Regions from separate parts of the Saccharococcus sp. Marseille-Q5394 genome, predicted to be linked through region 2. Evidence: riboswitches for the same ligand, from Rfam matches in the RefSeq annotation. Region 2 holds a riboswitch; the other holds the start of a gene.

Region 1 (20,875 bases), 1.1 Mb from region 2:
TCCGTTTTCAATGATCCATTCCGAGGAACCTTTAGGTGTGGCATTCCCGCTCAGGAAGTTAAGCGACTGGTCGTAGTACTTCAATTCATCAACACCGATACGATCAGCCTGGCGCTCGTATAACTTCGTTGTAAGCGGAACAATATAATCCCGTACTTGGTCACGGAAGTTTTTCACCATATCTGCGTCATAACCGATCCGGTTCATACGCGCGTAACCTAGCTCCACAAAGTTCTTGAATCCTAATTTTGTTGCGATTTCATGTCTCACTTTGACGAGATCATCATAGATGCGGTCAAACGCATCACCGTTTTCCGCATAGAACGAATAAGAAGCCTCCATTGCGGACTTCCTGATGCCTCTGTCAGTTGACTCAGCGTACGGGCCGAGCTGCGCAAGAGTCAATGTCTTTCCGTCAAACTCGATTTGAGCGGAAGCGACGAGCTTTGCATATTCGGAAGTAAGTTTATTCTCTTGTTGAAGAAGGGGAAGGACTTCTGGCGAAAAGGACTTGATTGCATTATCCGCAAGAGCGAACAGCTGGGTACCCCATTTTTCTTCTAATTCTTTCCGGAAAGGTGTCTTCACCAACTCTTTATAGAATGCGGTCCCAAGTTCCTGGAATTCAGGCCCTATATCATCGAAATACTCCCGTTCCTTTTGATAGAAATCATCATTCGTATCGATGGATGAACGGATGTACATCAGGTTTGATTGCGTGGAATAATTGCTTCCGATGGTATTCAGCTCTTCAATTACACCATTCTGTTCTTCAAAGGACTTTGCTGAACGGAATTGTTCCAGCAGTCCATTGAACTCTTGCTTGATATTGTTCATGTCAGGCCTTTTGTACTCGAATCTTTCAAAAGTGAGCATTGTCATTCCCCCGTGATCAAATTGTGTGAATATAATTCACTGTCTTCATTGTTAACTAATCATTGTGAAAATGCAAAAGAAAGTTTGCATCTTACATAGATAGTCTGATGAAAGTGATTACGTGACCAATTCGTCTAGTTTGCTGTAAGATGGTAATGAAAACATTAAGTGAGGATGAGACCAAGTGGAAATAATTGAATATAGCATGATCGAACTCATCGATCCAACAGGCATACTGACAGGGAATCGATACGAATTTCGCATATACGTAAAATTCGATGAAGAAGATGAGCTTTATAATGAAAAGGGGACTGGCATTCGGGTCATTTATGTCGTCGATGGGGAAGAAGGAAGAGTGGCTTCGTACCATCTTTTCGAACGGTCGACAGAGGCGGCGATTGATTTTGATCTCGACGATGAAGAAATCATCCAACTAGCCGCTTTCTGTGAGGAGCAATTAGAAGAAGAGTAAAATGATCGTTGAAACGGCTCCCTTGTTACGATGGTTGCTGTTTCGACGACTCAATGAATTTATCGATTTGAAATCTGATTTCGCAAGTCAAATTATGTGTTTTTTATTGAAAAATAATAGATAATGTGTAGAGTAGATATGTAGGGGATACTGATTAAACGGATTTATCTTACATCCATCCAAATTTAAAGTACATTGGAGTGTTTATAGATGAGCAATGAGATAGTCGATATTACAATTATAGGCGGGGGACCAACAGGACTTTTTGCTTCGTTCTACGCGGGCATGCGGGAAATGTCGGTTAAAATCATTGATAGCTTGCCGCAGCTTGGCGGACAGTTAATCGAGCTGTATCCGGATAAGTTCATTTATGACGTTGGCGGCTTCCCGAAAATCCTCGCGAAGGATCTTGTCGCAAATCTTGTTACACAAGCACATTATTCAAAACCTGAAATCCACCTAGGTGAAACTGCGCTTTCCGTGACACGTGATGGAGACCACTTCATCCTCCAAACGGATAAAGGAGTCCATTTGACACGCACAATCCTTTTGACTGCTGGGATTGGTGCTTTCCAGCCACGTAAAATCGGATTGGCAGAAGAAGCTGAGTTTGAAGGAAAGACATTACATTACGGAATTAAAGACTTATCCCAGTTTAAAGGAAAAGACGTGCTTGTATGCGGCGGAGGGGATTCGGCAGTGGACTGGGCAATGATGCTTGAAGATATCGCATCGAATGTATCACTTGTCCACCGGCGCGAACGATTTACAGCGCATGAAACAAGCGTGAACCAATTGATGTCCTCGAAAGTCAATGTTCTCACTTCCCGTGCTGTAAAGTCGATAGTCGGGGAAGATGGCATCGTTAGAGAAGTCGTCATCGCCCAAAAGGACGGTTCAGAAGAAGCATTGCACGTGGACCACGTCATCGTCAATTATGGCAATATTTCATCCCTCGGAGCAATCAAAGAGTGGGGGCTTGAGATGGACCGCAACTCAATCGTCGTCAATTCTAGAATGGAAACGAATATAGAAGGCATTTATGCAGCAGGGGACGTCACGACATATGACGGGAAAGTAAAGCTGATTGCTGTCGGTTTAGGTGAAGCTCCAACAGCCGTGAACCATGCAAAAGCATTCATCGATCCGAAAGCACGACTGCAACCATTGCACAGTACAAGTGTCTTCAACTAAAAAAACCGGCGAAAGCCGGTTTTTTCAATCCAGTAAATATGCAATTCCCAATATGACAAGCAATGGACCGATGATGATCAAATAACCGATGGGATTTCCGAAGTTCAACGTCCATCCGACCCCGAACCTCTTTTCTACAAGGATGGAAGGGTCGTTTTTATTTACATAGAATACGCCTGCTTTCCAATAGGCGTCATCGTCATAATCAGTAACACCCGCGATGGGTTCCTCGTCAATGTCAAGCTGCACCCGGGAGCCCCCTTGGCCGACTTTGAATGCGTACACTGCTGTTGCGATTAAGATGATGAATAGAAATCCTAAAGGCATCATCATCATGAAGGTAGGTCCTCCCAAATTTTCGTGAATCGTTGTCAATTGGAAAAAGCCGAAAAGAATCGTCATTGAAATGGATACTAAAAACAGTAGCCAGCTAGTGTACTTTCTGAACGATAATTGTTGGATGCGCGAAGTACTCCTTTTCGACGCATTCAGTTTCACTCCGGACTTCTTCGTAAAATAATTGATTGCTAGCATCATAACCTGCATGATTCCTAGAATGAGCAGTAGCGCAATAACGGAAAATGGGTTTTTCGCAGTGAAAGCATCCGGTTGTCCGTTAGGGCCCCAATGGGTCGGTATCATATCCGGCATGGCGCCGTATTGGATCGCTGTATAGACGATCAAACCGAGTGTAATGGGAATAGGCAATGCAAACATGAGGGAAGGGAGCATTTCATCATTGGAACGGCTCGTCAAATCTGCGACCCGTACTCTTTTTAAGTTGTCTCCCCATTTATGATCCCGTTTTCTTTTCATCGTCTTAATATGAAAATACAAGTAAAGTCCCATGCTGATCAAGAGGATTCCGAACTGAAGGATCAATCCGGTGAAAACGATCTTGTCTTCCTGCAAATTATTCCCGATTGCCCAAATTACATAAATGAGGAGACCTATCAACCCGATGAAAAAGATAGTTGCTGAATAGGTTTTCTTGTACCTGACGAGCGTTTTATCATCGGTATGACCCTCTGGTATCGTCACTCCGAAAACAATTGTATTCTTCAAAAGGTAAGGAATAGCTGCCTGCATAACGATCAAAAATAAGATGATTACCAAGAATAATGAAAGTACCATTGTCATCCCTCCGTAATTTCCGAAATGATTGATGAAGTGAGTGATAAAATCTGTTCCTTGTCCATGCCATAAACGATCGATTCTGCAATAAGCGGCTTCAAATGCAATTTGATAAGGTCTAGTTGCATATCACTCGGGCCTTTAGTGGATATCGAATTGATAATTGCGCCCGATTTTGGAATGATTTCAATAATATTTTTCCTTTCCAGTTCATGATACGCTTTGTTTACTGTATGCATATTCACGCCTAGATCAGCCGCTAGGGACCGGACGGAAGGCAAAGCTTCGGAAGCCTTTATTGTCCCTGAAGCAATTAATTCAATCAATTGATTCGCCAACTGAGTATATATCGGGATTTCTGAGGTCGGTTCGATTTGAATGAACATGTTAAACCCTCCATTCTGTTCTAACATCATTATAACAGAGGTCGGAAATAAAATATACAAGCAACACAAAAAAACCTGAACAACTAGTGTTCAGGGGGATGACTCTTCTAATTCTTTGACAGTGACGAAATCATAACCTTCATTTTTCAAATACGTCAGAACAGCATCAAGTCCATCGGCAGTCGATTGGTGGATGTCATGCAAGAGTATGATGCTGCGATCCTTCACATTCTCTTTCACGACTTGTAGAATTCTAGCGGGATCACGGTATTTCCAATCTTGCGTATCTACATCCCATAATACGACCGGTATTCCGGCTATATTGTGAACGGTGTCATTGACAGCTCCATAGGGAGGTCGGAATGCTTCGACTTTTTGTCCGGTCACATCCTCGATGATAGCGGAAGTCTTATCAATCTCTTTAGCGATGCGTTCAGGTTCTAATTTGGTCAAATCTGCATGTGTCCAAGTATGGTTGCCCAATTCATGGCCGGCATCCTTAATTTCATTTACAATGTCCGAGTAGTATTCGACACGGCTGCCAAGCATGAAGAATGTTGCTTTTGCATCGTGTTTTTGAAGGGTTTCTAAAATTTGTCTCGTCACTTTCGGATCAGGACCGTCATCAAATGTCAAAGCGACCTTTTTATGGACGGTTTCAACAGGAGGAGAATCTTTTGATTGATCATCGCCTTCTGTATCCGATTCAGTTGGCTTGTCGGAGTGCTCATTGTTTTGTTCTTCATTCGATGAATCCTGTGAACCCTGATTCGGGATTTCAATTGTATCTTCTCTGTCCTCGGGCTTGAACGCCGAAGCTAGCAATTCGTTTATTGCATCAATAGGAACGGAGACGATTGGTGGTCCAACCAAGCTATCCGCTATCGTATTTTCATCGAAGTAGATAATGAGTACATCATCCGTGATGGCGAAATTCCTATAATTCATCCACCTGGGCTCCGTATATTTTTCCAATCCATCCTCAATAATATGTTCCTGCAACGAATCATCTTTATGAATTGCCCGACGCACTGATGAAGCGAGTGTCTGCAGGCGGTTGGAATCTCCTGCAAATAAGTCCCTTATAGAGAAGCTTTCTCCCGTCTCGGGGTTCAAATGGAATGAACGGATTTCCATTTTGCCTGATTCCGAATCGCTGAAGCTGCTGCTATTAAGAAAGACAAAGGAGTAATTCCCTGAGGCATGGGGCAGCGTTTCATAGGAGACGTTCAATTCCCCTGACATATTTTCATCAAGCCGTTTCTTCTCAATCATCGTTTCAAGGTATCTTTCCTGAACTTCTTCAATATATTTTTTGACTTCCGAATTGAAAATAGTATGTATGCTTTGCGGATATTGGATGGCATAAGGAGCGTTTATGTCGTTTGATGTTTTTGTAATGATCTTGATGCCTGGATAGTTGGAATCTATTTGTTCCGTTTCCATAGGGATGGATGAGGTCGTTTCCTTCTCATCAGGCTGTGAAGCGGTAAGGCTTTTCTCTGGTGTGAATACGAGAAGTATGGCGCTTACTGTCAATAGGACAATGGCGGTGGAAAAAGTGATATCAATCCATACCGATCGTGCTTTGTGATGCTTTCTTTTCATGTTGCGCGGCTCCTTTTTGTTTTTTTGGTATCAGAATTCTATTAAACTTCCTGATTGTTCTTTCTGTAAAGTTAGACGGAGCGACTCGATAGATAGTTTCGGATAATCGGGAAAAATGTCGAATCTTTCATACTAGTAGTATACAACAATTATGTCCTGGTTGGGGATGGGTAAATAAGGGCAATTGAAATGCGTTACCGCAGAAATAGAAGAAGGAAAACTTCTTTTTCGAAGCACGATTATATGTTATACTGTCTGATGCCCGGATCTTGCAAATGCGGGTGAGCTGTTAAGTGTTTACAATCAAATATTGTTAAACCGATCAAGCTGTTATTTCTACTGCAAAGAAAACAAACAGAAGGTGGTCGAAGAAATGGAAACAGGAGCATATCGGGTATTGTTGTACTATAAATATGTACACATCGAAGACCCAGAAACATTTGTTGCCGAACATTTGGCTTTTTGTAAGGAATTAGGATTGAAAGGCCGTATTCTAATCGGTGAAGAAGGCATCAACGGTACATGTTCCGGAACGATTGAACAGACGGATGCTTACATGGAGAAGATGCATAACGATGAACGCTTCAAAGATCTTTGGTTCAAGATTGATGAAACAGATGGACATGCGTTCAAGAAGATGCACGTTCGCTATCGTCAGGAAATTGTAAACCTGAGCTTGGAGGAAGACATTAACCCATTGGAATTGACTGGCGAATATTTGAAGCCTGAAGAATTCTTGGAGCGGATGCAAGACGAAAACACGATTGTGTTGGATACGAGAAATGATTACGAGTATGATCTTGGTCATTTCAGAGGTGCTATTCGACCTGATGTTGAGACATTCCGTGACCTTCCGCAATGGGTCCAAGAAAACAGGGAAATGTTTGAAGGGAAGAAAGTTCTTGCGTACTGTACAGGCGGAATCAGATGTGAGAAGTTCACAGGCTGGATGAAGCGTGAAGGTTTCGAGGACGTTGCCCACCTGCAAGGTGGAATTGTCACTTACGGCAAAGATCCAGTAGCGAAAGGCCAGCTTTGGGACGGACAATGCTACGTATTCGACGAAAGGATTGCGGTTCCGATCAATCAAGTTGAACATGTCATCGTTGGTCGTGATCATTTTGACGGTACACCTTGCGAGAGATATGTGAACTGTGCAAACCCTGAGTGCAATGCAAAAATATTATGCTCTGAAGAAAACGAGCATTTCTATATGCGCAGCTGTTCGGACGAATGCCGAACACATCCGCGCAACCGCTATTTTGTCGAACAGAATTTGACGGTGGATGAATTTAACAATAGAATTGAAGCGATTGCAGCTAAAAGGAACGAAGCAACTGCTGCTATATAATACATTATTGACGCTTGGGTGTGGTATTGCGCCCGAGCGTTTTTAATTCAGATTAAATTCGGGTGATTTACGGAATAGTAAAAAACATTGGAATGGACTTTATATGGCTCACGGCAAACGGTAAATGGTATACTACTATCAGTGAAAAGATATTGGAGGAACTGCAGTATGGAATGGAAAAACATTTATCGCGGATTCCTGATGGGAATCAGCGACTTGATTCCGGGAGTGAGCGGGGGGACAATCGCGTTTATTCTTGGTATATATGATCGATTATTAGTTGCAATCAGCGGCTTTTTCAGTCGTGAGTGGAAAAAGCATATCGGCTTTTTACTACCGTTAGGCATTGGCGTCGGTTTGACATTGTTGCTCTTCAGCAGGGTCATCGACTTCTTGTTGAAAGAATACCCCCAACCTACGCAATTTTTCTTTTTGGGACTGATCATCGGTGTCGTGCCGTACATTTCAAGGCAGGCGGGTGTCAGGAAGAACTTTAAAATTGGCCATTTCATCCTCTTGCTACTCGTCGGTGCTGCTTTGGCTGCGACAGTATTCATCAAGCCGGCAGAAACGGGAATCATTACATCGTTAACCTTGCAGAACACGCTCGGTTTGTTTTTGGCAGGATGGGCAGGAAGCATGGCGATGCTGTTGCCGGGTGTGAGCGGTTCGTTTGTTTTACTGCTACTCGGTGTTTACTCGACGGCAATCAATGCGCTATCCACCTTTAACATTCCAATCATCATCGTTATCGGGGCTGGAGTCATTGTCGGCTTCATTATTAGCAGCAAGGCAATCCATTATTTATTAAATAAATTCACTCATGCCATGTTTGCAATCATTATTGGCTTGATCATTGGTTCAGTATTTGTCATTTATCCTGGCATCCCTGAAAGCGGGACGCCATTTGTAATGAGCGTCATTGCTCTCATCACCGGTTTGATTGTTGCAAATATATTCAATGCAATTAGCCCATCTGCTAAATGAATGCAGTGACGATAATGATCCAGGAAATGTGGATGAAGATAACGATTGTATAGATGATCAGTGCAACAATTAGTAGATTTTTTACTACTACTGAGGGTTTCATGTATTTCATAAATAGGAAGAGTATAATTGGAAGACTTGACTTCATCAAATAGAATGCAATGATATTTATATCGTACAGGGAACGGACTAATGGATTCGCTTCTTCAATATGACCGTAACGGATGCCGAAATCAGTAAAGATTGCATCAATCATGCATAGGCAAAATAAAAGAAAGCACGTATTCAATAACCTGTCCTTGGATGTTGGCATCGCCTTGACCGTGTCCATATGTATCACTCCTGACATAATTGGCGTATATCCCACACTAACTGGCTGTAAGATCCCCCACAAGCGGGGAATCAACAGCCAGTAAATGCCCGATTGGTTTAACTAACAATCAGTGGAAAAACCCACTGATTGAAGTTTCACTTTATCCCATAGGATATGGAGGGGTTGGCCGATTTATTCAATGGAGTGACAGAAGATTTTCCGGTCATATATAAATATTGATTTGCAGCAAGAAAAATGCCAACGATAGGAGAAATCCTTTCGTTGGCATTTTTTATTATTGATTGCTTGTAACTTCTTGTTTAACCAATACATCGTCCATTGATATGCCGAGTGCAGCGGCAACGCCTGCGCCATAAGCGGGATCTGCTTGGTAACAGTGGCGGATATGGCGGTATTTGATTTCATTTGGGGCGTCGCCAAGGTTGCGGGCGGTATTACCGAATAATAACTCCTTTTGTTCATCGTCCATCAAATTAAACAGCTTGCCAGGTTGCGTGAAGTAATCATCGTCATCCTGACGGAAATCCCAGTGCGCTGCATCGTCATAGATTTTAAGCGGCGGCTCTTTGAAATCAGGCTGTTCTCTCCATTCTCCGAAGCTGTTCGGTTCATAGGAAGTCCTGCTTCCATGGTTGCCATCCACTCGCATCGCGCCATCACGATGGAAACTATGGAATGGGCATTTTGGAGCGTTGACCGGGATCTGATGATGGTTAACGCCGAGGCGATAACGCTGGGCGTCACCATAAGAGAATAATCTTGCCTGCAACATTTTATCAGGTGAGAAGCCGATGCCGGGAACGATTGCAGCAGGTGTAAACGCGGCTTGCTCGACTTCTGCAAAGTAGTTATCCGGATTACGGTTCAATTCGAATTCGCCCACTTCGATAAGAGGGAAGTCGCCTTTATACCAGACTTTCGTCAAATCGAACGGGTTATAAGGCATGTTCAATGCCTGCTCTTCAGTCATCACTTGAATATACATCTTCCATTTAGGGAAGTTGCCGCTATCGATGCTTTCTAACAAATCCCGTTGGTGAGTTTCGCGGTCCGTGCCGATCAATTCAGTTGCCTGCTCGTCCGTCAAATTCTCAATCCCTTGCTGGGAACGGAAATGGAATTTCACCCATACACGCTCATTGTTTGCATTAATCATGCTGTACGTGTGACTGCCGAATCCGTGCATATGGCGATATGTCTTCGGAATTCCGCGTTCACTCATGACGATGGTTACTTGGTGCAGCGCTTCAGGAAGGGAAGTCCAGAAATCCCAGTTGTTTGTCGCACTTCTCATATTCGTGCGCGGATCCCTTTTAACGGCATGGTTCAAGTCAGGGAATTGAAGGGGGTCTCTAAAGAAGAAGACCGGTGTATTGTTTCCAACAAGATCCCAGTTACCTTCTTCCGTATAAAACTTAAGCGCGAATCCACGGATGTCACGCTCAGCATCAGCAGCTCCTCGTTCGCCTGCAACTGTTGAAAAACGGGCAAACATATCCGTCTTTTTGCCGACCTCAGAGAACAACTTCGCTCTTGTGTATTGAGAAATATCATTTGTCACCGTGAAAGTTCCGTAAGCACCGGATCCTTTTGCATGCATGCGTCGTTCAGGAATGACTTCACGGTCGAAATGCGCTAGTTTTTCAATCAACCAAACATCCTGCAAAAGTACAGGCCCACGAGGCCCCGCAGTCATCGAGTTTTGGTTGTCCACTACAGGTGCCCCAGCAGCGGTTGTCAGTTTCTTTTGAGAATGATTATCATTGCTTGTCATTGATAATGCCTCCTTGAATTTCTAATCTACTATACTTCTTTTTCAATATAGCATAGCCTATACATGAAATCCACAGTTAATTATAATGATTATTGATAAATACTTTTTATTGTGTAATTATAATTATACTTAACAGAATAAATCGAATGTGATGAATGTCGCAATGATAAATTATGAACAAATGTGATCATAAATCTCTTCACCATTCTCCGACGGATTGTCCCACCTTCACTTCGGAATTCACCGGAATCGTAGGTCGGAAGGAGCCGTTATTCTCTAAAAATAAAATGACAGTTGATCCAAATGAGAAGTAGCCGAACTCCTCGCCTTTTTTACAAGAAGTGGAGGAATCCAAAATATGAATGCTATTCACATTCAGAGCCCCCACTTTAATCATAGCCATCCTTCCATGAGTCGTCATAAGTTCTGAAATGATTCGGTAGTTTGTCGCAAAAGGCTGGTTGCCTAGCCGTAAACCAAGATCATTTACCGGGAAGGAAGTTGTTCCGAGAGCATATCTCGATAGAATTTCACCGTCGTATGGATAATGGAAATGATGATAATGGCTTGGGGAGAGATAAAAAACATAAAAGAATCCACCGTTAAATGGAAGTGCTCTCTTTTCATCTCCCAAAACTTGGTTTATACTATATAGATGGTTCTTTATCATAAATGTCTGATTCATACCGATCGTTCCAAATTCCGTGACAACACCGTCAACCGGGGAAGTCAGTATATTGGGGCGCTCGTCGATCGGCCGTGAACCCTTTTTCAAATTACGCGTAAAATAAGCTTGAAGGCTATCATAATGATCTATTGGAAATTCTGCTTCCTCTTCGTTAATATGGTATGTCTTCGCAAACGGTTTGATGAGTTTCCGACTTAGGCGTGAGCGGGCAATTGTTTTTAATAAAGTGGAAGATGCGGGATGTCCGCTCAATTCGACAAAGCGTTTAAATACTATTTTTTTCATTTCAACCGTCTCCTATGTTTTCAGATTAGTAGTTTGGCAAGATAACAATACTGGAGGTATCGTCATGTTTTTATCTAGATACTTAGATTATACGAAAATAAAAGGCCAAGTGGCGAATTCAATCACAATTACAAACTTAAGCTTTGGAATCATCGCAATCATTCTTATCGCCCGGGATCTTGGCCATATGAGCTTGGTGTTCATTTTCCTTGCAGCTCTTTTCGACCGTTTCGATGGAATGGCAGCACGGCACTTTCATTCTGAATCGATGTTTGGCAAAGAACTAGATTCATTAAGTGATATTGTATCATTCGGGGTAGCTCCTGCGCTTTTAATCTATATGACTGATTTATCCTCGATGCTTTGGGTAGGAATTGCAGCAACTGTCTTTTATATCGCCGCTGGAGCCATCCGTCTCGCTCGCTACAATGTAAAGGAATTTGATGGTTCCTTTTATGGACTGCCGATTACGGCAGCTGGTGTTTTGTTGACATTGACATACTTTCTCAGTCCATATATCGGACCTCCGTTTTTCGTTATAATCATGGTCGTACTTGGCTTGGCAATGGTGAGCAATGTTAGAATTGCAAAGGTTTAAACAGCAGAGACTTACGAGAATGGAGTTCGCTTAAAAGTCCATTTATAGTGGCGATCATTTGACAAAGTGTTGATTTGCGCTTCAGGTGGACGCTTTCCGGGGGGGCGAGCGGTAAGCCTCCTCGTTCGCTTCGCTACCTGCGGGGTCTCACCTGTCTCGCTAATCCCCCAGGAGTCGCCACCTTCCGCTCCAATCAACAGTCATACCTCGATTCAATAAAACACTAAAGAATTACCAGCTATAATTCAATAAGCCTATTATCAGTGAAATTGATATTGGGCTTATTCTAAGCTTTTATTCGGTCTCAATTAGATCGATAAAACCTGGAAAAGTCAGTGTTTATCGTCGTAAGGATATTGGTATTTTTGTCAAGTGTGAACTTTACAATCTTCTAAGTGGGGCGTATAATTTATGTTGTCTGAATTGGAGACGTACCCAAGAGGCTGAAGAGAGCTGACTCGAAATCAGCTACGGCGTTCACGCGCCGCGGGGGTTCAAATCCTCTCGTTTCCGTAATACGAAATCAATGGATTTCAATAAGTATCAAAACCCTTGTATTCAGTAGGGTTTTTCTTTTTGTCTATTTCATCAAATCGTATCTAATTGAAACCAACCGATGTTAAATCCGATGTTAGCATCGGGTAGAAAAATGTGATATGCTCATCGCGAATTTGCTGGAACTAACGAATCACAAGGACAAAGCGATTATTAAAACAGCGCATTGAAGGGCCAGCTAAAAAGTTCTTCACTTAGATAAAGCTATATACCCGACAGTACTACGTGCGCCACAACACTGTATTTAAAAAATGGATGGTCGCTTGGTCTGGGTGGAGTAGCTGTAGTAGATTTAGCTATGGCGGGAAAAAACTGAAGTGAGATTGGCGACATTAAAGATACTAACCAAAGGTAATCCCTAATATGAAAACTATTTGTGCTCTCGGTTAAATATATTTATTTCCGTACTCGATTTAAGGGTACTTTAGTGTTTTCCTCATAACGATTCAGTAATCCATGTAACCATGTGTCTGTATATCTAATTCTTGAAATATTTGATTGCTGCACTTGAGTAACTAAATAAAGAAGAGTACATCACGTAATTGTGATGTACTCTTCTTTACTCACCTTCAAAGAATGTGAAATCAACTTCTTTAATTAATACCTTACGCTTGATAGTGACACCAACATTATAATCTAACATATATCTAGCTAATTTGTTACCATCAATCAAGATAACTTTCTTATAAGGAAGAACTTTAACATAGTCATTCGCACCTTGAGAAAAACTAGATGTAGTAATAAAGACACCCTTACTAGCACTTCTCCCTTCTAAAGCACCTACAAACGCCATTATATCGGGTCTGCCAACGGTGTTTATCCAACGTTTAGCTTGAACATAAATATTATCCAAACCAAGTTTATCTTCTTTTATTATTCCATCAAGACCCTCATCATTTGTACTTTGAGTTACTTCTCCATCCCCGTAACCCATTGCAGTTAATAGTTCCACAACTATGCTTTCAAACCTTTTCCAATGGACTTTCTGAAGTTCTGTAAGGATCTTATCTATCAAATACTTATCAAGTTCTACTAATTGCTCGTTAATTACTTTTATCGGATCTACCACTTGTTCTAATTCTTCTAGTTCTTCTTGAATCTCAATTTCACTTTCATTAAGCAAATCTAAACCATCTTTAGTAATTCGGTAGGTATGTTTTCCTACTTCTTCTATATATCCTTTTTTCTGTAATGAAAATCTCGTTGCCCTCATACGACTCACAAATACTGTTTCTTTGCTATCGGGATACGAAAAATTAATTTGTTCTTCTATCAATTTAAAATGATTTGCAACTCCCTCATTCAACTTAGTCGCAATGTATAAATCTTCATCTGACATTACCAATAATATTGGGATGACTAAATCTTTAGAAGAAGGCATTGTCGTTAAAACTTTACTCTCGATTATTGTTAGTCTATTCTTTTCTGAAATTATTCTGTTTATTTCAATCTCAGAACTTGGAACTCCTTGTTCTTCAAAAATATTTTCAATTTCATTTAAACTTAAATGTGCGTCATTTAATTTCTTAACCTTCTTTAAAAATTCATATGCTTCTTCATCGTAGTACTTATAAATTCCTGTTTCTTCAAAGGGTAGATATCTTTGGAACTTTTTAATCCACTGTCTTCCTTTTGATTCAGTCCAACCAAATCTTTTAGATAGCTCTGTTTGACTGATGGTTTTATTATTCGTCATAAATACACCCCCATAACTTTTATTTAATTCTATTGTAAATTATGGATATACGCCACTCAATTATGATGTGCGATAGGAAATACAACTCACGTGACTGTTGCAGTGATTGCATGTGTGATTAAGTTCCTGAAAGTGCATGGGCATATTATATTTATTAGGGGCATCCGTTGCTTGGAGTGCAGGCGCCGACTCCTGCGGGAATAGCATGAGCCTTGAGACCCCGGAAGGAGCACGCTTTTTGCGACTGAGGAGGCTCGAGCCATGCCCGCGGAAAGCGTGCGCCGAAACGGAGAGCAACTGCCTGTTGATATCAAAGTCCCTTAAATACATATAGAAAACGACTTAACTGCAGGTAAGCAAGCGTCAGCCTGAAGCGGAAATCCTGTTGGGACATATGTATAAGTATTTCAATTGGTGACTTGTACAAATGTCTGTTATTCTATAAGAAAGCATCTAATTGAAAGGATGAGTGACATGTCAGGACCGGCATTGAAACAACTCCAAGCTCACCGCTCCATCCATGAAGGCGGATTATCAGGAGCAGTCAGCAAGACCGAACTGCTAATAGAGTTTCTGCAGGAAGGCGATATGAAATCGGCTGATCGAGCAGCTGATGAACTGATCGATTATTGGAAGTCAAGGGTGATTAGCCACGCTGATGCCGAAGAAGAAGGGCTCTATCTGGAAATCAAAAAAGAGAATCCAGAATTGGAAGAGGCCATCACCCAATTGACGAGAGATCACGATCTGCTTAGGATTATCGTAAAAGATATCGAAATGCTTCGCGAAACAGAAAAACTCAGCCCTACAGTTTTACAGAAGTTTTATGCACTGCTAGTTGTCAATGAAATACATAGCCGCGATGAAGAACGGTTGTTGCTGGAGTAAGAAAGGTGAAAAAGCGCCGAAAATGGGTGCTTTTTTCTTTGATTGATAAAGAGAGGTGAGTCCAATCGAAAAAATTAATTCCGTCTTATCTACCTATTTTGGATTTTCTTCCTTCCGCACCGGGCAAGAAAAAGCCATCCGAAACGTGCTTGAAGGGAAAGACACACTATGCGTCATGCCTACAGGCGGCGGTAAATCCATCTGCTATCAAGTTCCTGCGCTAGTAATGGAGGGCACAGTACTTGTCGTATCCCCCTTAATTTCATTGATGAAAGACCAAGTGGATGCCTTGCATCAAATCGACATACCAGCAGCGTACATTAATAGTACATTATCAACGGAAGAATATTTCGGGACGGTTGAAAATGCACTAGGAGGAATGTATCGTCTGCTTTATGTAGCTCCTGAGCGATTTGAATCCCCTTCATTTATTCAGCAAATCGGTAAAATGGATATCCCGATGATCGCCATCGACGAGGCACACTGTATCTCGCAATGGGGACATGATTTCAGGCCGAGTTACCGGATGTTAAGCAAAGTCATATCTTCCTTCGAACAAAAACCGGTCGTTTTGGCTTTGACGGCTACTGCAACGCCTGCCGTCCGGGAAGATATTTGCGGCCAATTGCATATTGAACAGGAAAACACAGTAATGACTGGCTTTGAGAGAAGCAATCTCACCTTTTCTGTCATTAAAGGGCAGGACAGGGACAAGTTCGTCAAGGACTATGTTAAAAAGAACGATGGAGAGGCGGGTATTATTTATGCCGCCACCCGTAAAGCAGTTGACCAGATCCATGCCACGTTAGAACGAAGCGGAGTCGCTGTTGCAAAATATCATGCTGGACTCTCGGATGGTGTCCGGCAAGCGGAGCAGGACCGGTTCCTTATGGATGAGGCGACGATCATGGTTGCAACGAATGCATTTGGGATGGGAATAGATAAAAGTAACATCCGTTACGTAATCCATTACCAAATGCCGAAAAACATGGAAAGTTATTATCAGGAAGCAGGCCGTGCGGGAAGGGATGGACTGGATAGTGAGTGCACCGTTTTATTCTCTTCGCAGGACGTAATCACGCAACGGTTCCTCATTGACCAATCGCAGGATCAAAATCGAATTCCCGCCGAGCTTGAGAAGCTGCAGTCGATGATCGACTACTGCCATACTGAATCATGCCTTCAAAAGTTCATCATTTCATATTTCGGGGAGACGGACGTGCAGGATTGCGGCCGTTGCGCAAACTGTACAGACACCCGCGAGAGCTTTGAAGTGACGGTTGATGTGCAGAAGGTACTATCCTGCGTCATACGAATGGGGCAGCGATTCGGAAAAACGATGATTGCTCAAGTTCTGACAGGTTCACGAAATAAAAAAGTGTTGGAGTTCGGGTTTGATAAATTAACTACATATGGTTTGATGAAAGAAAGGAATGCGAAAGACATTTCCGATTTTATCGAATTCATCATCTCCGAAAATTATCTCGGTGTGGAAAACGGTCAGTTCCCGATTATCTATGTCACTGAACAAGGCAAGGATGTATTGACTGGTAAAATCAAAGTGTTTAGAAAAGGAACCGTCGAAACGAAGCAGATAGCGAAAGATGATCCTTTATTCAACCAGTTGCGTGCACTTCGCATGAAGCTTGCTCAAGAAGCAGGAGTACCTCCGTTCGTCGTCTTTTCGGATAAGTCATTGCGTGACATGGCGGCAAAAATGCCGGTTACGGAAGAAGAATTTTTGGAAGTGAACGGCGTCGGGGCGGCGAAGCTGGAAAGATACGGCGAAGCATTCATGGAAGAAATAAAATCATTCGCTTCACAAACTAGTTAACTAAATACAAAACAGGTGAAGGATCGCAAAAATGCGATTTCCTTCACCTGTTTTTTATACATTTACATTTGGAACTTCTCGTTTATCCCCATAAAGTTCTCATTATTCCACAGAGAGTTCTCGTTACAGATCATTATGTTCTCATTACTCCATGGAAAGTTCTCATTCTAAGTCAAAAAGTTCTCGTTTAGGGCTATGAAGTTCTCATTTATCTTTGAAAAGTTCTCGTTTATGGCGATCAGTTCTGTAATGATATCTCTTCGCTCATAATTTCAGGTTCCTTTTTTCTACATACAGACACGAGCAAATAGACGATCGGCGTATCCAAAACGGCGATGATGAATTTGAAGACATATTGGCTAGCGATCATTCCTAACAAAGCACCTATCGGCATCGTTCCCGCAAAAGCGATTGTTATGAAAATCGTCGTATCGACGAGTTGGCTTGCCATCGTTGACACATTGTTCCGCACCCATAACTTTTTCGCACCATGCCTTCTTTTCAATCTATCGAATATGGTGACATCCAGGTTCTGACTGATGAGGTACGCAGCCAAGCTTGCGATTGTCACGCGGAAGCCCGCTGTGAAAATCGTTTCGAATGCTTCCTGATGTTCATAGAAAGAGGCTGCCGGCAAATGGATTGCTAGCCAAATGAAGCCGATTGCGAAAAGCTGTGCGATGAAGCCAGTCTGAACCGTCTTTCTTGCAGCTTCTTTTCCATAGGCTTCCGTCAATACATCCAAAATTGGATACGTGCAAACGTAGATGATGGCTGCTGCCGGTATTACGATCCAATCGCCGATGCTCATCAACTTGACCGCCACGATATTCGATAAAATTAACAGGCCGACAAAAATCCCGCTTAAATAATAACGCATTTCATTGTTTCCCCCTCAACGGTTATCGATCTTTTCGGGATACATGTCATGGTTCATCATTCGATGTTCCGCCATTTTTTCGTATTTCGTACCAGGCTTTCCGTAATTGCAATAAGGATCGATGGAAAGTCCGCCACGCGGAGTGAACTTGCCCCATACTTCAATATAGCGTGGATCAATCAGCTTAATTAGATCATTCATGATGATGTTGACGCAGTCCTCGTGGAAGTCTCCGTGATTGCGGAAACTGAACAAATACAATTTCAATGATTTACTTTCGACCAATTTTTTATCCGGCACGAAACTGATATACATTGTTGCGAAGTCCGGCTGTCCTGTCATCGGACAAAGTGATGTGAATTCGGGGCAGTTGAATTTGACGAAGAAATCCCGTTCCGTGTGCATATTATCGACGGATTCCAAAATAGTAGGGTCATACTCATAGGCGTACTTTGTATTTTGATTCCCTAGCAAAGTTAAATCCGTTAATGTGTTTTCATCTCTTCCAGCCAATTAAAAAACCTCCATGATTATAGTTGTCAGGGAGGGGCCATAGAGAACAAAAAAAGCCATGTCACGTAAATGGACATGGCAAAATTTCCGTCATCCATAGTTTTTTATAGAGGGTCGCTATGAACCTCTCCCGAACAGGGTTATTCATTTCGTGTAAGACTTTAACCTATCAAGGCCCCTCTGTCAATAGTAGACTCTTTTTCATTCCGAGGATCGTATAAACGGCGACGCTTATTAGGATGATGCCAGTGAGCATGAACCCACCCTTGAATGTCAAATCCAAATAGCCGATGAGACTTGAGCCTGCGACGACCCCGATGGAAAAGAATGCGTAGAAATAGCCGTAAGCCTTTCCGCGGAATTCCGGTGATGAAGAATCGATGAGCAAAGAATTAATGGAAGGGAATAGAAATGCAAAACCTATTCCATACAATGCCATTGCCAAATACAGGAGCTGCAACTCTGAAACTTGACTAAGGAAAAGCATACTTGCCCCCATCATCGAGATGCCGAAAGCCAATGTGATCATCGGACGTACTTTATCGAAAATACGGTTGATCGGCAGCAGGAATATCAGGATGGCGACGACGCCGAACGTGCTGAGCAGCATGCCCGTCGCTTTTGTGTCAAATCCGAGCGCCTCGACTTTCAAAGGCAAGACTAAAGCCAACACACCTTGTGAGAACATAAGGAAAAACGCGCCTGCGAAAGCACGGACCATGCCGGGATGCTTGAACAAATACCGGACTCTGAAATGCTTTGCTTCTTTTGTTCTTTGCTTTTTTTCAAATGAAACAGATCGTAAAACAAAAAATGCGGCGATCGCAAGGATGAACATAATGACGCCGTTAACTGTCATAATGAATGGAGCACCCGTTTTTGAAGCGACAATGCCGCTATAAGCAGGACCAATGATTGCCGCCATTCCTACAAAGGCGCCTGAAATGGCTACACTTCGGCCTCGCTTTGATTCTTCGGCACGATTGGCGAGGAATGTAAAGGCAGCAGGGACAATTAGCCCTTCCATGAAGCCATGGACGAAGCGAATCCCGAGAAGGGAAGCAGGTCCTATTGCGAAGGAATAAAGAAGCAGAGAAATACCTGATGCAAATAATCCGATAAGCAGAATAGCGAACGGTCCTCTACGGTCCGTCATGAATCCGGAAATGACATTCCCGATGGTATTGGAAAATGAATACATTCCGACAGCCAACCCCGTCATGAACGATGAAGCACCTAAGGACAAAGCAAAAGGGCTCATGATAGGAAGTTGTGAAAATAAATCAAAGAAGGAAAAAAAGACGATTATATAAACGAAAGCACGCATTTGGAATCCTCATTTCATAAAATTGACTCATATTCTACTTTACCATGGATGCCGGATTAGGCAAAAGGACAGCTTGTGAACAAAAGAATAATTAGCCAAAATTGTGGCGAAACGATAAAATGAGAGAATACTTGCAAAGAGAGGGATGGTCATAGTGGACACGAAAATCAGAATTGGCATCGCTGGATACGGAAATTTGGGCAAAGGGGTCGAGTCGGCAATTGCTCAAAACGATGATCTGGAGCTCGTTGGCGTATTCACCCGTAGAGAACCGGGAGACTTGAGAGTGAATAGCGGTGCACCTGTTTTGCGTTTGAATGAAATCGAAGAACATGTGGATGATATTGACGTACTGATCTTATGCGGGGGTTCGAAAGATGATCTTCCTGAACAAGGACCTGCGCTTTCGAGGCTGTTCAATACAGTAGACAGCTTTGATACGCATGCTAAGATTCCCGTATACTTTGAAGCGGTAGATGAATCGGCTAGACCGAATGGTAAAACGGCTATCATTTCCGTAGGATGGGATCCAGGACTATTTTCGATCAACAGGCTTTACGGAGAATCGATTCTTCCTGAGGGTGCAACCTATACGTTCTGGGGGAAAGGGTTGAGCCAAGGACATTCGGATGCTGTCAGAAGGATCGAGGGGGTCAAAGGGGCAGTCCAATATACGATTCCTGTTGAATCGGCAGTCGAACAGGTGCGCAACGGATCACAGCCGGAACTGACGACGCGCGACAAGCATACACGTGAATGCTATGTTGTATTGGAAGAAGGTGCCGACGCAGCCGAGGTAGAGCAAGCGATCGTGACGATGCCCAATTACTTTACAGATTATGATACGACAGTCCATTTCATTACTGAGCAGCAATTGAGAGAAGACCATAGCGCAATGCCTCACGGCGGTTTTGTCATCCGTAGCGGGAAAACCGGCGCTACGAACAATCAGGTTATGGAATTTTCATTGAAATTGGACAGCAATCCGGAATTCACATCCAGCGTACTAGTCGCTTATGCGAGGGCGGCTTACAGGTTGAATAAAAAAGGGGATATAGGCGCAAAAACCGTGTTTGACGTCGCCCCTGGACTGCTTTCTCCGAAGAGTGCAGCACAGCTTCGCAAAGAAATATTGTGATTGTGAAAGCACTTCCATTGTTGCTATCTTTCATCTATACTGAATTTGAAGTTTTTTACTTAGGAGGTCGAAATAAATGTCGAAGATGGATGATACGTTACTCATGCTGAAAGACTTGACGGACGCGAAGGGGATTCCCGGCAATGAACGTGAACCGCGTGAAGTCATGAAGAAATATATCGAGCCATACGCTGATGAAATTGAATACGATGGACTCGGATCTTTGATTGCCAAAAAAAGTGGCGATGCAAATGGACCGAAAGTGATGGTGGCAGGCCACTTGGATGAAGTCGGCTTCATGGTGACGAAAATTGACGATAAAGGATTCATTTCCTTCCAGCCGGTCGGCGGATGGTG
Region 2 (10,855 bases):
GCGAACGGTGTCGGAATACCTGTCAGGGGCTATGAGGAGAAAAAGGTATATGTGTGGATTGAGGCGGTGACGGGCTATTATTCCGCGAGCCAGGAATGGGCGGCTTTGAACCGCGTGGATTTCGAGGAGTTTTGGAACGAAGAAACGGTCTCCTACTATGTGCATGGTAAAGACAACATCCCCTTCCATACGATTATATGGCCAGCTATTCTAATGGGAATTGGCAAGGAGAACGCATTGCCGACCCATGTCATTTCTAATGAATATTTGACATTGGAAAAGCGGAAATTCTCGACAAGCCAAAACTGGGCGGTATGGGTACCGGATATTTTGGAACGTTATCATCCTGACTCGGTGCGGTATTTCCTGACTGCGAACGCTCCAGAAGGCAGGGATGCAGATTTTTCATGGCGCGAGTTCATTTATAGCCATAACTCGGAGCTTTTGGGGGCGTACGGAAATTTCGTAAACAGGACATTGAAGTTTATTGAGAAATCGTATGCCGGGGTTGTGCCGGTTGCGGAGATTAATTTGGAAATAAAGGAATTAGTCGTGGGGCTTTATTCCAAAGTCGGCGAACGAATTGAAGAAGGACACTTCAAAGAAGCGATCGAAACGATTTTTGAGTTCATTCGCCGGGCTAATAAATACTTCGATGATGAAAAGCCTTGGGTGCAGATCAAGGATGACGAAGCAGCATGTGGGCGAACAATGGCTACATGCGCATATGTCATCGCAAACTTGGCACAGCTCCTCTCCCCTTTCCTGCCGTTTTCGAGCGAGGACGTGCAAGCGATGCTGAAACTGCGGAAGCCTGAATGGAAGGAAATCGAAATTGGTGAATTGACATTGTCACATGTCAAACCACTGTTTGAACGGATTGATGTCGAGCAGATTGACGTGGAATTGGAACGATTGAGGGATAAGTCTATAGGGGTGCAATGAATTCTGACCTTCTCATAGTTTGAGAAGGTTTTTTCATTTGAGAATGGAAGGTAATTATAAGCATTCGGTGATAACCTGACGAGAATCGGTGATAAACGCGGTCAATTCGGTGATAACTGGACGAGAATCGGTGGTAAAGTCGCGCAAAGCGGTGGTAACTTGCCAAGAATCGGTGGTAAACTTCCCCTCCAACTATTTGATGCAATCCCACCCTCAATTTGAGACAATATACAGACAAAGGAAAAGGTTGGAAGGGTGATGAATTTGAAAGAACGTTATTTTTGGGCAGCGATCGGACTTATCGCAATCAGCTGGATTGCGAATTCATTATACGCACAGTCAAAGCAATTGGAGGAGCCTATTTTTCTGGATCATTATATTGAAACGACGACGGATGAACACGACCATAACTATGTCATCTTTTACTATTTAGCAAATAAAAACGATCACTCAACTATCAATTATATAAGATTCGGTGATGTCGAAGGCTTTCCGCAAGGTGACTATTTCTATGCAGGAACCACCGCCCCCCATGCAATTGACACATATAATCATCAAGAATTAAGAAGCATTACAGTCGCACTAAGGTCATTCAATGATAAAAAAAATGCACAATCATTCAACGAAATGGAAGTGTTTTATTCAGACGGAAGATCAGCAACCGCGTCCATCGGGGAAGTGATCATCCATCCAAAAAGGTACTATGGGAATGACGATGCTAGAGCGTTGGAACAACCATCTAGCGGAAGCAGCAATGACGGCTCGAGCTGGGATACATTCCGAGCAACCGAGCCGTTGGCAATCGAGAAAATCGACTTCCCTTTCAATGAACCGATTGAAGAACGGTTCAACTTTACAATAAGCGGCAAACAAACAGAGCAACCGCTGGATTCCCTCAAGCTTCCAATTCAATTAGAGAAGGATAAATCTGTGACATTGAGAGTTAATTTTAAAGAAAAAAGTTTTGTGAACCCTTTCGCATTTGCCATCCATATATCCGGAACAACAGCGGAAGGAAAACCTTTCACAAACTATGCTCATTATAATCTGTTTCCGTATTTGACACAGGACGACGTGAATCGAATTATCGAGGAAAAGACGGGGAGGGGTTCGGATGAATAAAGCGTTGCGGCAAATCTTCTGGGGGTATGTATTCATCTTTTTCCGAATTCACATTGGCTTCGATGTTTTAGCGGATCCAATCGGTTATTTCCTGATTTTATCGGGATGCTCCAAACTCGTTGAGGCATATCCAGTAGCTAAAAAAGCAATGATTGTTGCGATGATCGGTGCTATCTTTTCGCTTCCTTCAGTCTTCGTGAACCTTTCGGAAATACCTCTTACATTTGGTTGGTCGACTTACTCCAGCTTTCTATTAGTCCTCAAAATGGTTATGGGCTATTACTTGTTCATTGTATTGAAAGATGTAACGAAAGTGTTTGGCGGCCGAGCGTTGCATCAAAGAACAGAAAACACGTTCAAATTTTACGTGGCGATCCATCTTTTCGCATTGGCAATAGAATCCTTTTTCATGAATGTACCGGAAGACGGATGGGCCGCTCTTTCATTACTTTCATTAATCGGCGTGCTGGTGATAGATATTCTTTTTCTACTATTGATCGGGGCCATCCGGCGTGTCAGCCCGGAGCAACTTCGGGTAGATACGTTCATTTGAAACTTATTTCCCGCATAAAGTAAGAATCATAGGGGGTTATCATTTGTTCAAAAACGATGCAAACCAAATTCGCGCTGGATGGCTCATCTTTTTGGCGTTCTTCGCGATGTTTATTACGCAGCAGATTTTTGCAATTCCGGGAGGAGTCCTGCTGGCGATTGCTGATTTCCCGTTTCAAGATGGAAATTATGATATGGACTTCCAAGCCGCATTCGACAGGCACCCGTGGATTTTCCTATTGACCCAAGGCGGCGGGACAGTCGGCGGAATGCTCGCTACTGTTTTGTTATGGCGTTTTGTCAATAAAGGGACGCTGAAAGAGTTGGGATTCAGGGGGACGTTGAAAGATTTAGGGTTCGGCCTCTTGCTCGGAGCAGTGTCGATCGCCATCATTTTCTTTATTCTATTGGCTTCCGGTAATGTGGCGTTGCTCAATTCATTCACGAAACCTGAGTTCACAGTGTACTCATTGTCATTTCTGGTACTTTTCATTCTTGTCGGCTTTTTTGAAGAGATGTTTTTCAGAGGATATGTCATGTCCACACTGGAACGACGTGGGAATCCGAAATGGCTTGTCTATACCGCCTCTGCTGTCGTGTTCAGTTTGGCGCACGGCACGAATCCGAATGTCAGCGTATTGGGCTTGATCAATATCGCATTGGTCGGCGTTTTATTCGCCTATATGTTTGACGCGACGAAGAGCTTGTGGCTTCCAATCGGCTATCATATTACATGGAACTACTTTCAAGGGAATGTTTTCGGATTTGCTGTTAGCGGAACGACCCCACACGGAATCTATAACGTCTCGGTGGAAGAAGGAAATGCATGGCTGACCGGCGGAGCGTTCGGATTGGAAGGCGGCCTATTAGCGACGTTGTTAATTATTCTAGGATTTTTTGCAACGAGGCTGTATGTGAGGATGAAGGCGGAGTAAGCGGTTATGCGCCTTTGCTGCGATTTATGCGCGATTTTAGATGTTTATGCGTGATTTTGCGGAATTATGAGCGATTTTAGCGATTTATGAGCTTTTGAGGCATTTTATGCGCGTTTGGAGCGATTTATGCGTGAATGAAAGCTTGCTTGAGGCTGCCTAGCTTATGGCAGCCTCTTCTTTTCGTCCGCTAAGCGTTAAAACGAGGATTCCGCCTAAAAGGAGCGCGATTCCTGACCACGAAACAAAATCCAACCTTTCCCCTACGACGAGCACGCTTAAAATCGCGGCAGTGAGCGGTTCTGCTAACGAGAGCGTAACCGCGGATGATGAGGGGATGTGCCGCAGCCCGGTGGAAAACAGAATATATGCCACACTTGTCGTCGCGATACCGAGGTAGATCATTGTCGCTATACCGGGTAGGGTTACTAACCCTTCCGTTTCGAAGATGAACAGAAACGGCATCAGCATAATTGCGCTCACTGAGAAGATGACGGCAACTGAGGCAACCGCATCTGCTTTCTCTAATACTTCTTTGTTGAACAAAGTATAGAAGGCAAATAAAAGTCCGGCGAATAACGATAGCGAGACGCCTACCGGGTTGACGACCAACCCTTCTTTATTCGAAAACAATAATACACATCCGACGATAGCAAGTGAAGTTGCCGTGAGCCATATTTTCGATGGGCGTATTCTTAGGAATAGCCATTCGATTAGACCGGAAAACATCGGTGCACTTCCGATTGCTACGACGGTCCCGATAGCGATTCCAGTCAACCGGATTGACGTAAAAAAACAATATTGGAAGATTGCCATCGCCAGTGCGGAAAGAAGCGTCGCTTTCCACGGCCAGTTTCGAAAATCGATCTTCCGAAGAATAAGCATGATAATGAGCAAAGTGAAACCGCCGACTGCAAGTCTTGAGGCGCCGACTGCCAGTGGGTGAACGGTTTGCGGCATGAATGTTTGTGCAGTGCCTGTCGTTCCCCAAAGCACCGCCCCTAATAAGACAACTATGAATGCAATGCGCTGTGACAAAGAAATCCCCTCCTCCGATGTATTGAATATATCATGATATCGAAGGAGGGTGTATGAATTATCTAAATTATTTAGCTGTTGATTCGATCGTTTTTTTCAGCTTCGCCAATAGCCCATCCCAGCCTTCGGACATGCGAGGACGAACGACGTCATGCGATTCGCCGAACTCCGTCTGCTTCCCTTCCTCCCAACCAGCATGAATAAAGGTCAACTCGGTTTGTCCATCGATTGCTTTCAATTGAAAATGTACTTGCCAATCCTTACCCCAGTCGAATGAGAAACGGTTCGGTGATTGCACTTCAGTCACTTTACATGGCGATTCGCCCCATGGTCCCGCTTGTAAGGTAAATTCTTTTCCTTCGACCGGTTCCAAATCGTTCGGCATGAACCAAGCTCCAATCCCATCAGCTGTTGAAATATACGGCCACACCATTTCAATGGGCACTTCAAGCAATACATTCTTTTTTATTTCATTCACGATCATATAAAATTCCTCCTTGTCATTTCCACACTAATTTATATTTCTTCACATATTTTTCATCTTCCTCGATTTCAATTAATTCTAAGGCGGTTTTTTTGATTGATTGGTCTTTCGTTGCGTCATATAACTGTCTGAAACCTTGCTGGATATCATAACGGATCAATGTTGGATGTCTTTCATCCGAACACGTTTGGAATCTGCTAACGAGGTGCCCCATCACCAATTCCTTATGTGCCTTACCCGCTAGGCCTACTTTCCAAATCGATTGAAGACAGTGCCGAGCTGTCACGAACTTCTCATCTTTCGTGACTTTCAAGAGGAGTGGAAAGTCACGAAGTATGCGCTGCTCCGGATCACTGATCGCCAAGCCCGCCAAAAACTGCGCCGCTCTTGCCCTTCGATGATTGTCTTTGTCCGTCAACCAAGCAAGCAGAATGTCCCACACTTCGTACGCCCAATCCACTTTAAATTCCAACTTTTCCATAATAGCCATGAATGCGGAGTATTGTTTGTCTTTATCTTCACCTTCAAGGTCGTCGAATAAAGATTGAATTTGCTTTTCCATGTGAATACCTCTTTTTATATCATTTTAACATAACTAGATTAATGGATCCTGGAGGGCTGAAATGAGTCCTTGTGCAATTCATCAATCCCTAGTTCATCGGCAACTGGAATAGTACCCAAGCTATTGAACGAACAATAATACCATGTTACACTAAAAGGCAGGCTTTTTGCCGCGTGGTTCGTAACCATCCCACGTAAAAAAAACTAAGGAGAAATGAATATGAAAGTAAAAACAATGGCAACAAGCGGTATTATCGCTGCGTTGTATGTTGCTGTGACGTTTTTGATAGCACCGTTCGGGTTCACTAACATCCAGTTCCGCTTATCGGAGATGTTCAATCACCTCGTTGTGTTCAATAAAAAATACATCGTCGGGGTCGTATTAGGCGTATTTATCGCCAATATGCTCTTCTCGGAATTGGGACCGATCGATCTCCTATTTGGTGTTGGCCAATCGGTACTCGCTCTATCAATTACAATCCTCTCCGGAAAGTTCATCAAAGGCCTCTACCGACGAATGATTTTTAATACATTGGTTTTCACTTTCACGATGTTCCTCATCGCATGGGAATTGAATATCATGCTAGAACTGCCTTTCTTGTTGACATGGCTTTTCGTTGCTGTTGGTGAATTTGTCGTCATGGCAATCGGCATTCCTATCATGGTTGCATTGAATAAACGACTTAATTTCAGCAAGCTCATATAGGATTAAAAAACAGAGAGTGGCATTTAATAGCCGCTCTCTGTTTTATTTTACTCATACATAGGTGTTGCCGTATTGCGTTTTTAATAGCCAAGAGTGAAAAAAGTATTCCCCGACAGAGATAATTGCTCCAGCCAAAAATGCTTCTCCCAAGGATTCCGAATATCCAAGCAAGTTTAAGCCACCCCATAAAACAATAAATCCTAATGCCAAGTCTCCAATCGTCGCGGTCATATTGCCTACTCTTGGTAGAATCATCAGATCTCCCAAGTAAGAAATTAATAGTAAAGCGAAACCTAAAATAGTGGAGTGCCAAAAAGAGACGCCATTGAATACCGTTAGTACAATCCAAAGTACAGGGAATATCAAAATTGCTTTGATAAGAAGTGACCTTCCATGGTTAACGTTTGATTCCTCATTCATCGTTATTGCCTCCATTCATTTACTACTTTTAACATTGCCCAAGTCCAATTAAAATATGTAGGAAGCGCTTCGTTCGATTATAATATTTAGATAATGAAAGGAGGGTTTTTAATGTATATGACGATTGAAGAAACAGCAGAATATTTGAGTATGCCAGTCGAGCAAGTCCGGAAGTATGTATGGGAAGGACGCATCCGTTCCGTTCATGACGGCGAACAATTCTTCATTAATCAGAATCAATTCAGCGAGTATTTCAACCAGCTCGAGACGTTAAAAAGGCAAATCGACGACTATTTCAATGAACCGCTTCCACCCGACCGTGATATTAAGGATGAGGATTAAAAACCCCTATAAAGGGTAAACTGAAACCAGGGATGTGCCATAGTATAAAAGACACAATTTTTTCATTCAATACTAGTCGGATTTTCAATTCGAAATATCCTATTTATTTCTAACAGGCACCTTTGGGATGCATTTTATCGGTGTTAATAAAAAAATCAAATGAGCGATTGTTGTAAGTGACTAGATTTTCACTCCCTTTGCTTTCCCACTACATGATTGGTATAGTGTGTAGTCGTTTCAAAAATCCATTATTCATAGGGGGAAACATGCGAAAAATATCAAATGTGTTTTATATAACAATCGGCCTGATTATATTGGCTGTTGGATATGGAGTGATTGCGGCGGAGAGTTTTGAAACCGTCACAAATTCCATCAAATCCTTCGTATCATCTTCATTCGGATGGTATTACATGCTCCTGCTCTCATTCCTGCTTGTGCTTAGCCTTTTCTTCATTTTTAGCCCATTCGGCAAAGTGCGATTAGGACAAGATGAAGACCGTGCATCGTTTTCGACAATCACTTGGATTGCCATGCTATTTTCTGCAGGGATGGGAATCGGGTTAGTCTTCTACGGGGCAGCAGAACCGCTATCCCACTATGCCATTAATCCCGCAACGGCCGAGCCGAATACAGATGCTGCATTTAAAGAAGCAATGCGACAAACATTCTTCCATTGGGGATTGCATGTATGGGCCATGTACGGGATCGTCGGACTTGCTCTTGCGTATTTCCAATTCCGTAAAGGAGAGCCAGGTTTAATTTCAGCAACATTGAAGCCGATTTTCGGTAAAAAAATGGAGGGGCCATGGGGCGTACTCGTAGATGTACTTGCCGTATTTGCAACAGCTTTTGGCGTTGCCACTTCTCTCGGCTTCGGTGCTGTTCAAATTAACGCAGGCGTGAATTATCTATTTGGCGTTTCAATCGGATTCACTTCACAACTGATCATTATTGCGGTCGTGACAGTCCTCTTTGTCATGTCTGCGTGGTCGGGGCTTAGCAAAGGAATCAAATATTTGTCAAACACAAATCTAGTTCTTGCGCTCGCCTTATTAGGTTTCGTCCTCATCTTAGGGCCGACATTGCTCATCTTCAATGTTTTTACCGATTCTATTGGAGGCTATCTCGCCAACCTCGTTTCGATGAGTTTCCGGACTGCACCGTTGAATGACACTCATCGTGACTGGCTGGAAGGTTGGACGATCTTCTATTGGGCTTGGTGGATTTCCTGGGCACCATTCGTCAGCATGTTCATCGCGAGGGTATCAAAGGGCAGGACAATTAGAGAGTTCATGGTCGTTGTCATGTTAGCACCAACCGTTCTGAGCGCTATCTGGTTTTCAGCTTTCGGAACGACTGCCATCAACATGCAACGTAAAGGGATTGCAGACTTAGCGAAAACAGACACTGAATTGACGATATTTGAAATGTTCCATGCGATGCCTTTGTCGTTCATTATTTCCATTGTCGCAGTTCTGTTAATTGCATCGTTTTTCATCACTTCCGCGGATTCAGCGACATTTGTGTTAGGCATGCAGTCCACATACGGTTCATTGACCCCGCCGAATAGCGTAAAAATCATTTGGGGCGTCATCCAGTCTGCAATTGCTATCATATTGCTGTCTGTAAATGGATTGACTGCACTGCAAAACACGATCATCATTGCCGCTCTGCCGTTTTCCTTCATCATTTTGCTGATGATTTTCTCACTACTCAAAGCGTTGAAGAGCGAACTGCCTAAGAGTGAACGGCCGAGGAGAAGAAAAGCGAAAGATACCATTTAAACAGCATAGAAAAAAGTGGAGGACGGAATCTAAAGATTCCTCCTCCACTTTTTTAATTTGGCACCAGGACTGCTTCGTGTTGGCGAATGATATGCAGCAAGTCCGCAACCATCGCGCTTCCTGTCGGATACATTCCTGCACCCGGGCCAACCAACGTCAATGGTCCGAGATATTCGGTATTTACGATGACGGCATTGTCGACACCGTCAATACTGAAAAGCGGGTGATCCGCTCCAATTAGGACAGGTCCTACCGTCGCCTGCAGCTTCCCTTTTTCATCCTTCCAAATATCTGCCACGTGACGATAACGGAGATCGCCTTTGGTTGCATCATTGATATCAATTGATTCGAGATGATCGATTCCGACGACAGGAACGTCTTCCCAGTCAGGCTGCCTGCCGAAAGCGAGCGCGCTCAAAATCATCAGTTTACGGAAAGCATCCGTGCCATCCACATCATCTGCAGGGTCTGCTTCCGCGTAACCATTTTGCTGTGCATGTAACAGTGCTTCTTTGAATGAAGACCCCTCATCGCGCATTTTCGTCAAAATGAAATTTGACGTCCCATTTAAAATGCCTTGGATCCGTTTAATCCGGTCGCCTACCAGCAGATTGGTCACAGTCCGGATGATTGGCACCCCGCCAGCAGTCGTCGCTTCGAACCCGACTTGCACGTTCCGAAATTCGGCATGTTTCCTTAACGCAGGTCCGTGTTTTGCAAACATTTTTTTGTTCGCAGTTATGATGTGGCACCCTTTCTCAATCGCATCCGACAAATACGTATAAGCAGGTTCTTCCCCGACAATCGCTTCAAGAACGATATCGATTTCAGGGTTCCCTAATATATCCTGAATATCATCTGTAAAATTTGCGCCTGTTATCGGCAGGCGTTCTTTCGCCTTGTCTTTTACAAGGATGGATACGACATCAACGGTGAAACCAGTGCTCTTTTTAATTTCTTCCCGCTTCTCTTGCAGGATTCTATAAACACCTTCACCGACCGTACCAAAACCGAGTATGGCCACTTTAATTGACGGCATGAAACCACCCTTTCTGATCTAAAGCGGAGGAGGGCGTTTAGCCCGTGCTCGTAACGCTTCGCTTTTACTCGCAAAAGCCGTTCTATGTGACGGCTTTCGCAGCTAGATGTTAATCATAGCAATAGTTAGCGAACTGCGACAGGCGCCGCTTTCTCAATCGCCTGCTTAAGGTCCGCAATAATATCATCAGTAGACTCCAGTCCGACAGACAGACGGATCAATTCCTCTGGCGTTCCTGTCTTTTTCAAGTCCTCCGCAGACAATTGCTGGTGCGTCGTTGATGCAGGATGGATGATAAGCGATTTTGCATCCCCTACGTTCGCAACATGCGACCATAGCGTAATATTGTCAATCACTCTGCGTCCTGCGTCACGGCCACCTTTAATTCCGAAGACGATGATAGAACCAAACCCGTTCTTCAAATATTTCTTTGCATTTTCATGTGTTGGATGATCTTCAAGACCCGTGTACGTCACCCATTCCACAGACGGATGAGCCTGTAGGAATTCAGCGACTTTCACGGCATTTTCGTTATGGCGTGTCACACGCAAATGGAGCGTCTCCAGCCCTTGAAGGAAGTTGAATGCACTGTCCGGATCCAAGCAAGGCCCGAAGTCGCGGAGCAATTGGACGCGGAGCTTCGTCGCGAATGCAGCTCCCGCCGTGTCAATGCCGTATCGCAAGCCGTTGTACGTTTCATCCGGCTCCGTGAAGCCAGGGAACTTCCCTCTCGTCCAGTCGAATTTCCCTGCGTCGACTACGACGCCGCCGATAGTCGTTCCATGGCCGCCAATCCACTTCGTTGCGGAATGAATGACAACGTCAGCACCAAACTCGATTGGGTTCGATCCGTATGGGGATGCGAATGTGTTATCGATGAGGAATGGGATTTCATTTTCATGCGCAATGTTTGCGACCGCTTCGATATCG

What was found. A riboswitch is a leader RNA that binds a small molecule or an ion and turns the genes downstream of it on or off. The one in region 2 is predicted to bind preQ1.
Region 1: linked by a shared signal. The riboswitch ahead of queF (preQ(1) synthase) and the one ahead of OC538_RS09805 (QueT transporter family protein) in region 2 are both predicted to bind preQ1.

Annotation. Positions count from the first base shown of each region.
Region 1 covers NZ_CAMPPQ010000001.1:957,081-977,955, reverse strand. The annotation lists gene OC538_RS04900 (M3 family oligoendopeptidase) at 1-876, opposite strand, end outside; gene OC538_RS04895 (DUF6509 family protein) at 1,061-1,348, shown strand; gene OC538_RS04890 (NAD(P)/FAD-dependent oxidoreductase) at 1,559-2,542, shown strand; gene OC538_RS04885 (DUF1648 domain-containing protein) at 2,567-3,676, opposite strand; gene OC538_RS04880 (GntR family transcriptional regulator) at 3,679-4,062, opposite strand; gene OC538_RS04875 (polysaccharide deacetylase family protein) at 4,153-5,670, opposite strand; gene OC538_RS04870 (rhodanese-related sulfurtransferase) at 6,044-7,021, shown strand; gene OC538_RS04865 (DUF368 domain-containing protein) at 7,190-8,008, shown strand; gene OC538_RS04860 (DUF5658 family protein) at 8,001-8,339, opposite strand; gene OC538_RS04855 (catalase) at 8,617-10,116, opposite strand; gene asd (archaetidylserine decarboxylase) at 10,316-11,089, opposite strand; gene pssA (CDP-diacylglycerol--serine O-phosphatidyltransferase) at 11,154-11,687, shown strand; tRNA gene OC538_RS04840 (tRNA-Ser) at 12,113-12,200, shown strand; gene OC538_RS04835 (restriction endonuclease) at 12,802-13,938, opposite strand; gene OC538_RS04830 (hemerythrin domain-containing protein) at 14,413-14,826, shown strand; gene recQ (DNA helicase RecQ) at 14,882-16,660, shown strand; gene OC538_RS04820 (queuosine precursor transporter) at 16,899-17,540, opposite strand; gene queF (preQ(1) synthase) at 17,556-18,053, opposite strand; PreQ1 riboswitch class I at 18,144-18,187, opposite strand; gene OC538_RS04810 (MFS transporter) at 18,223-19,380, opposite strand; gene OC538_RS04805 (diaminopimelate dehydrogenase) at 19,535-20,518, shown strand; gene OC538_RS04800 (M42 family metallopeptidase) at 20,595-20,875, shown strand, end outside.
Region 2 covers NZ_CAMPPQ010000001.1:2,034,964-2,045,818, forward strand. The annotation lists gene metG (methionine--tRNA ligase) at 1-945, shown strand, start outside; gene OC538_RS09775 (hypothetical protein) at 1,204-2,067, shown strand; gene OC538_RS09780 (hypothetical protein) at 2,060-2,620, shown strand; gene OC538_RS09785 (CPBP family intramembrane glutamic endopeptidase) at 2,664-3,554, shown strand; gene OC538_RS09790 (DMT family transporter) at 3,711-4,589, opposite strand; gene OC538_RS09795 (SRPBCC family protein) at 4,657-5,073, opposite strand; gene OC538_RS09800 (hypothetical protein) at 5,090-5,635, opposite strand; PreQ1 riboswitch class I at 5,803-5,848, shown strand; gene OC538_RS09805 (QueT transporter family protein) at 5,855-6,340, shown strand; gene OC538_RS09810 (DUF2512 family protein) at 6,392-6,760, opposite strand; gene OC538_RS09815 (excisionase family DNA-binding protein) at 6,872-7,102, shown strand; gene OC538_RS09820 (BCCT family transporter) at 7,369-8,886, shown strand; gene OC538_RS09825 (homoserine dehydrogenase) at 8,939-9,925, opposite strand; gene OC538_RS09830 (O-acetylhomoserine aminocarboxypropyltransferase/cysteine synthase family protein) at 10,051-10,855, opposite strand, start outside.